Regions from separate parts of the Enterococcus sp. AAFC-DPL-6103 genome, predicted to be linked through region 2. Evidence: riboswitches for the same ligand, from Rfam matches in the RefSeq annotation. Region 2 holds a riboswitch; the other holds the start of a gene.
The links. A riboswitch is a leader RNA that binds a small molecule or an ion and turns the genes downstream of it on or off. The one in region 2 is predicted to bind magnesium.
Positions count from the first base shown of each region.

Region 1: linked by a shared signal. The riboswitch ahead of mgtA (magnesium-translocating P-type ATPase) and the one ahead of AC4BC3_RS05840 (FtsW/RodA/SpoVE family cell cycle protein) in region 2 are both predicted to bind magnesium.

Region 1 covers NZ_CM177102.1:454,737-458,611, reverse strand. Annotated here, with positions in the region: gene mgtA (magnesium-translocating P-type ATPase) at 1-2,562, opposite strand, end outside; M-box (ykoK) riboswitch at 2,936-3,112, opposite strand; gene ndk (nucleoside-diphosphate kinase) at 3,311-3,766, shown strand.
Region 2 covers NZ_CM177102.1:1,197,650-1,201,524, reverse strand. Annotated here, with positions in the region: gene AC4BC3_RS05850 (phosphatase PAP2/LCP family protein) at 1-63, opposite strand, end outside; gene AC4BC3_RS05845 (FtsW/RodA/SpoVE family cell cycle protein) at 107-1,258, opposite strand; gene AC4BC3_RS05840 (FtsW/RodA/SpoVE family cell cycle protein) at 1,236-2,378, opposite strand; M-box (ykoK) riboswitch at 2,493-2,660, opposite strand; gene AC4BC3_RS05835 (ABC transporter permease) at 2,989-3,875, opposite strand, start outside.

The DNA.
Region 1 (3,875 bases), 740 kb from region 2:
AATCCAATAACTACCTGGTAATGGCATCAAACCTAATTCTGCGCCAAAACTTGTGAATGGCAAAACTGAACCCACGACAATTCCTAACGTAGTGATTGCTGTCATAGCAAAAGTTGCGTTGCTTTGGATAAACGGTAATTTTGGTGTACGTAACGCATGTAATACTAAAGTTTGTGACCAAAGTGACTCCACAAACCAACCTGCATGGAACAAGGCGATGAATACTACTTGTTGTGCGCCATTCAATGTATGGAAATCTCCTCCAACAACTGCTGGACAAATAACAAAATACATCAATAAATACGTTGTGATATCAAAGACAGAACTTGTTGGACCAAAATACACCATGAACTTGCCAATACTTGAAGCTTCCCATTTTTTAGGTTTTACTAAATACTCAGGATCCATTTTATCCCATGGTAATGAAATACAAGAAACATCATAGATTAAATTCAAGAATAAAATTTGTAAAGGTAACATTGGTAAGAATGGCAAAAAGGTGCTAGCAATCAAAACAGAAAACATATTTCCAAAATTTGAGCTAGCCGTCGCTTTGATATACTTCATAATATTACCAAATGTTTCGCGACCAGCTAAAAGTCCACGTTCTAAAATCATCAAGTCTTTTTCTAATAAGATGACATCTGCTGATTCTTTTGCAATATCAACAGCTGTATCAACTGAAATACCAATATCTGCTACTTTCATCGCAGGGGCGTCATTGATGCCATCTCCCAAGAACCCAACTGTGTGTCCATTATTTCTAAGCGCTGTAGTTAAGCGTGCTTTTTGTTGTGGGTTTAGTTTTACAAAAACATCATTTTCATCAACGACTTGTGAAAGTTGGTGATCATCCATAGAAGCAATTTTTTCACCGGTAATTAGCTCATCGATTTCTAAACCAACTTGGCGACAAACAGAGCGTGTTACTAGTTCGTTATCTCCAGTTAACACTTTAACAGCTACTCCGTGATCCTTCAATGCTTGTAGTGCTTGTTTCGTTGTTTCTTTTGGTGGGTCAAGGAATGCTAAGTAACCAATCAACACCATATCTGATTCATCTTTAACCGAGAATTCTCCAACTACACTTGGATTTGTTTTTTGTGCCACACCAATTACGCGTAATCCATCTTCATTAAGAGCTGTTACCTTTTCCAAAACTTCCTGTTTTCTTTCCTTCGTTAAAGGTGTAACGTCTCCTTCTAAATCGATAAATTTAGAAATACTCAACATTTCTTCAATCGCGCCTTTGGTAATCATCTGTGTCTTGCCTGTTATATCTTCTACAACAACACTCATTCGACGACGTTCAAAATCGAATGGGATTTCATCTATTTTTCTGTAACGAGTATTGGTTGTATCAAGTGTTTCTTCAGCTTCATCAATAATTGCGACATCAAGCAAATTTTTCAAACCCGTTTGATAATAACTATTTAAATATGCATGACGCAACACTCGGTCGTCTTCAGCACCTTCACAATTCATGTGATATTCTAAGATAATTTTATCTTGAGTTAATGTTCCTGTTTTATCTGTACATAAAATATCGATCGCGCCAAAGTTTTGAATTGCACTCAAATTTTTGATAACTGTTCCTTTTTTTGCCATCACGCTAGCGCCCTTAACCAAATTGGTTGTCACGATCATTGGCAACATCTCTGGTGTTAAACCAACTGCAACAGATAGTCCAAATAAGAACGCTTCTAGCCAATCTCCTTTAGTCAATCCATTGATGACAATCACAGTTGGGGCCATCAATGCCATAAACTTAATCAATAGCATTGATGTTTTGTGGATACCCAATTCAAAATTTGATTTGATTGGTTTTTCAAATAACGTTTGTGCTACATGACCAAACAACGTTTGGTTTCCCACGGCTACGATAATTCCTGTGGCACTTCCACTAATTACATTACTTCCCATAAACGCTAGATTTTCATAACTTGTTTCATTTTTACTCCCGTCCGTTGCAACTAACGCATTTTTTTCGACAGGATAACTTTCGCCTGTCAAAGCTGCTTGAGAAATAAATAAATCTTTTGCAGAGAGTAATCGCATGTCTGCAGGAATCATATCACCCGCAGATAATCGTACCAAGTCACCACAAACGATTTCTTCCATTGGAATCTCTTGGTATTTACCTTGTCGCTTGACAGCGGCTGTCACTTTTACTAATGATTTTAATTTCTCAGCTGCTTGATTTGAACGAACTGACTGAATCAAGGTCATTGTCCCACTCACAATTACCATACTAAAAATAATAATTACGCCGAATAAATCCTTCTCACCTGGAGCTGGTAATAAATATTCTGTAATAAACGAAATAATCCCTAAAGCAATTAGTACTAAAGTAAATGGTGTAATATAAGCTTTCAATACTTCAATTAAAAAAGGTGTTTTCTTTCCATATGAAATCGTATTATCTCCGTAGAGTTCTTTTGATTGTTCAATTTGTTCTGTACCCATTCCTTTTTCGCTGCTATGGAATAAGTCGAATAATGCACGTTCGCTTTTTTGTGCAAAACTTGCATATAATTTTTGCGTATCTTTCTTTTTTTCCATTGTCAATCTCTCCCTTGTATCAGAAAAACAGACATTTACTGTACTGTTTTTCCTATTTTTCGGGTCAAGAGAGAAGCATTTTTACATAAGTGAGCTGAAAACAGATAGATAATAGTTTCAGCAAACTGTTACTTTTCTCTTGTCCCTTTGGTTTCGGTAAACTGTCATCCATTTGTTCTCATCTCCCTTACGCTTTCATAAATCTGTTCTTTTTCTTTACAAAAATCTGCTCGTACTTGCCACATCAATGTCCCAACAAAAATCAGCTCCCTTAATTTTTGGATTACTAACATTTAAGCTGTTAGGTTGACAACAAAAAACCTTTCGCCAAAAACTCAGCGAAAGGTTGAAATAAGCACAGCAAAAAGAAGCTATTTCGATCTCATCGTTGAGTTTTGACACTATACAACGTAAAAAGCAAATACCTTTGCCTTTAGCTACCTTATGAAAAGCCTTAGATCGACAATTCCTGTTCTACCCATTGGCGTCTCTCGACATTTTTGGGCAGTAGCCTGTGTTTGTATAGGAGCCTCACCTAACAAATCTTATTTAGTTTTCCAGTGGTTACTGTAACAACGATTGACAGAAATGTCAAATTTATTTTCAAATTTTTTGCTTTTTCACAAATGAAGCACATTTATTTTCCTGGATCATTTAACAAAAAACTATGTTTTTTTGAATTTCATTTGTCATAAAAGCTTTTCATTACTATAATGAAACTATAGTAATGGATAAAAGGAGTGATCTTATGGAACACACGCTTGTGATTATCAAGCCAGATGGTGTCCGCCGACATCTAATTGGTCGTATTATTCAACGATTCGAAGAAAAAGGGTTAACAATCGTTGACATGAAACTAGCAACAATGACTCCTGAGCTTGCAAAAGAACACTATCAACACTTAGCTGGTCGTAGTTTTTTCCAAGAATTGATTGACTACATGATCTCTGGTCCTGTCGTTTATCTTGTACTAGAGGGTGATGACGTTATTGATATTGTCCGAAAAATGGTTGGCGCTACGAAGGCTGTAGATGCAATGCCCGGCACGATTCGTGGAGATTTTGCACTTCCTGGAACAGCAAACATCATTCATGCTTCAGACTCTCGTGATGCTTCAAAAAATGAGATTGCTCGATTTTTCCCATCAACACCTTATCAATACGAACAGAAGGATTTGCTAGAAAGTAGCAGTTCTCCATCTTAAAACACACTACCAAAAGCTAGGATATTCCACTCCTAGCTTTTTTGTCCCAACTAGTTCCCGAACATCGCAATTCAACAACCCACTTTTTTCAAAGAAAATCTGTCAAAAT
Region 2 (3,875 bases):
ACTTGTAACTACGAGTAGTAAGAACAACGCAGCAGCGCTGTTCAAAAACAATTTCTTTCGCATAAAGTATCCTCACTTTTCATTCTTTTATTTTGTTCATAACAAGCTATTTTTTCTTGAATCCCATCGTGACACCTAACCCAATTCCTAACACAATCAGTGAAGTACCTCCTTGACTTAAAAAGGGTAATGGAATACCGGTTAGTGGCAATATGCCAATTGCTGCACCAATATTTTCAAAAATTTGAAACATCAGCCCAAAAACAAGCGCTACTGCAAGATAAAGATTCGCTTTGTTATTTGTCTTCAGCGCTGCAGAAAGTATTTGATAAAACAAATAAAAATATAGAAAAATAACAAATGCCGCGCCCATAAAGCCAAAGCCCTCACCAACTACGGTAAAGATCATATCTGATTCTCGAACTGGCACATACACAGAGATCCCGCTAATCCCACGTCCAAATAATCCCCCGCTACCAATTGCATAAAGACTTTGAACTTGCTGATACGCAATCGTGTCACGATATTGAAATGGATCGATCCACGCGCGAACACGATCTAATTGATAGGTCTTAAAATGTAAAGAGTAGAGCAACTTGTTTCCCCATTCGCTGAACACCAGAACTAACAATGTACCACCTAACATTGCACCGATGCTTGTGATGATCGTCAAGATTTTCCAATGTACCCCAGCAATAATAAACAGCGCACCTAGAATCGCAATAAAAACTAAACTTGTCCCAAAGTCTCGCTGCAGAAACATCAACAAAAAGGTAGGTAAACTGTACATGCCAATTTTTCCTAAATAACCTAAGTCACTTTTCAAATCTCTTGCTAATTTTTTTTGAGGCCATTCCATTTCAAAACGAACTGTCAGACGTACCATAAAAAGAATAAAACTTAGTTTCATCAACTCAGAAGGCTGGAAAGAAAATGAGCCGATTCGCAACCACCGTTTTGTGTTTGTTAAAACATACATTGATGGATCATAAAACCAATATAAGAGAGCCATCAATCCCAGTGACAGCACATACAAAATTGGTGCATATCTTAGTAAAGTTGCTGCAGGAATTCTACTAGTCGCAACTAGCAAGATAAATGAAACTAGACAAAAAATCGTTTGTTTGAAGACAATACGCCTAACATCGACCCCATCCAAATCAGCAGCTATTGCTTGCACTCCGATACTCATCAAATAAAAAAGGAAAATTGGCAAAAACAGAGAATAATTTAACTCATTGCTCAAACGTTTGACCATTTACACTTACCTCCGAAGAGAATTTTAGACAGATTCCTAAAGCAATCGATAAGAACAAATAACTTGTTCCTCCATAACTGATGAATGGTAATGGAATTCCCGTCATTGGAATCATTCCTAAGATACTTGCAATATTAATACTTGTTTGTAAGAGCAACAAAGTCCCGACACCAAAATAAATCAGGCTAATTTGTTGACTAGTTTCTTTTGCAGCTAACATAAATAATCGAAGAATGATTAAAAAAAGAAGTGCTAACACGATTAGTCCGACGATCATTCCCAATTCTTCTACTAAAATCGAATAAATAAAATCTGTTTCTGCTACTGGTAAATATCCTTTTTTTGTAATACTATTTCCTAACCCGCGGCCAAAAAAACCACCATTATATAACGCATAATAGGAATGACTCATCTGAAATCCTTTTCCATAAGGATCTAAAAAAGGATCTCTCACTAACTGAATACGGTCATAGGTATGCATGAATAAATTTGGCAAAAGATCATGATTACCTAGAAAAAGGATTGTTCCTCCTACCACAGCAACTCCTGCAATTGTTGCGAAAAAAATGGCAATTGAAAACTGATAAGGCAACTGTGCTGTCGTAATGATGACTAGTGCGATTCCCCAAAGAATGATTGCACCTGTCACTTTCGGTTGAAATAAAATCAGCAACCCACTAAATAAAACGAGAGCATAAGGTACCCACATTTCCTCCTTCCTTCGTTCCACCCGAAAAAAATACGCTAGATAAAGAATCAATGCAACGTTTGTTATTTCAGAAGGCTGAAATTGAATACCAACTAACGAAACCCATCGTTGTGCACCGTTGATATTTACACCAATGACATAAACCAAAATCAAACTAACGATTCCCAAACCCAGCAGACTTTTGGCAAGGAATCCTTTTAATAAAATTTTCTTTTTTAGCCGATAAATGCCAGCAATCACAAACCAACTCATTCCTATAAAAATGGCTTGCTTATAAAACAGCGATAATGCATTCTGACCCTCAACTGTCAGTCTGTACGAACTTGCGCTGAACACAAGTAAGAGACCGACTACGCTTACGCCTAAATATGGTAATAATAATAGCCAGTCGATCGATTTTCTTTTTCTCACAATGTTCTCTCCCCTTTTTAAGCACCTGTTTAAGACGGGAGAGAAACAGTAAATAGCCTTAAAAAAAGGACACCAAACGTTAGCAAAAAAACTAACAAATCTGGTGTCCCACACAATTAATCTCATCGTCTGAGTTTTAGCACTAAACAACGTAAAGAATTACTCTTAGCTATTTTATGAAAAGCCTTAATCCGACAATTCCTATTTTACACATTGGCGTCTTTCGACGTTTCTGCGCAATAGCCTGTGTTTGTTTAGGAGCCTCACCTAACAAGTTTACTTATATTTAATTTCATAAAAATATTACTTTTTTTCTCGAAGAATATCAAAATAAATCGTAAAAAACCAAATCTTCTTTAGAGTTGCTTATGAAATCATTTAGAAAAAATTTATATTTGGCCAAAAATAAGCCAAATTCAGAAGTGAGAGTAAATAATGATAGAGCAGTTTGTTGAAAAATCTGTTTATGTAAAAAGACACAGGTCTATTCTTACCTCGCCATCAGACTAGCTAATCTTGTACTCTTTTTAAGAACTAGGTCAGTACATTCAACTCTAACGTAAAAAAGTTTTGTCAGGCACTTAACAGTGACAGACAAAACTTTTTTGTTTTACTCATTCGATTTCAAAGCACTAATCATATCAATTTCTTTTAACTTTTTGTGCGTGATGAACATCACGATAGCAGAAAAGATAATCGTCAAAGCGCCTGAAACTAAATAGCCCATTTTCGGAATCAAAAGTGGAAAAGCCATATTGTCGGCACTAGCCATCGTAATAATGAACCATGTCAAGACCTTACCAATACCACAGCCCAATAAGATCCCTACCAAAGTAAAGATGACGTTTTCCCGAATGATATACATCGTGACCTCTCCGTCAAAGAATCCTAAAACTTTGATTGTCGCTAATTCTCGTTCCCGCTCTGATACATTGATATTCGTCAGATTAAACAAAACGACAAAGGCTAACGTGCCTGATAAAACAATAAAAATCAAAACGACTGGACGTAAATTATCACTAGCAAAAGCTTGTTTACTTGCTTGAGTACTCATAAAAGTCGTTGTTGTCACTTGATTGGTAGCTTGTAATTGATTCGCTAATTTCGTTTCATCTTGAGAAGACATTTCATGACTTTTGAAGATGATCGTATTTTCAGTGAAATCTTTATCCATGACTTGTTGATAGTAGTTTTGATCCATATAAATTGTATTACCTAAGTAATTTTCAACGATTCCACTAATCTTTATTTTTACTTTTTTACCCTCATTATCTTGAATCGTCAGATTACTTCCGACCTTCGCGTTGTAAGCTTTCGCTACACCTTCCGTGACAACTGCTCCACCATTGGGGATCTCTACGGTTGTTTTTTTGTCTGTTTTTTTCAAAGTGAAATAATCTTTAGCACGATCTGTATCCTTAAAAGCATACAACGATGCACTTAAATCACTGACCCCATCTTTTTTGAATTTCACTTGATCAGCAAAAACATTCATAC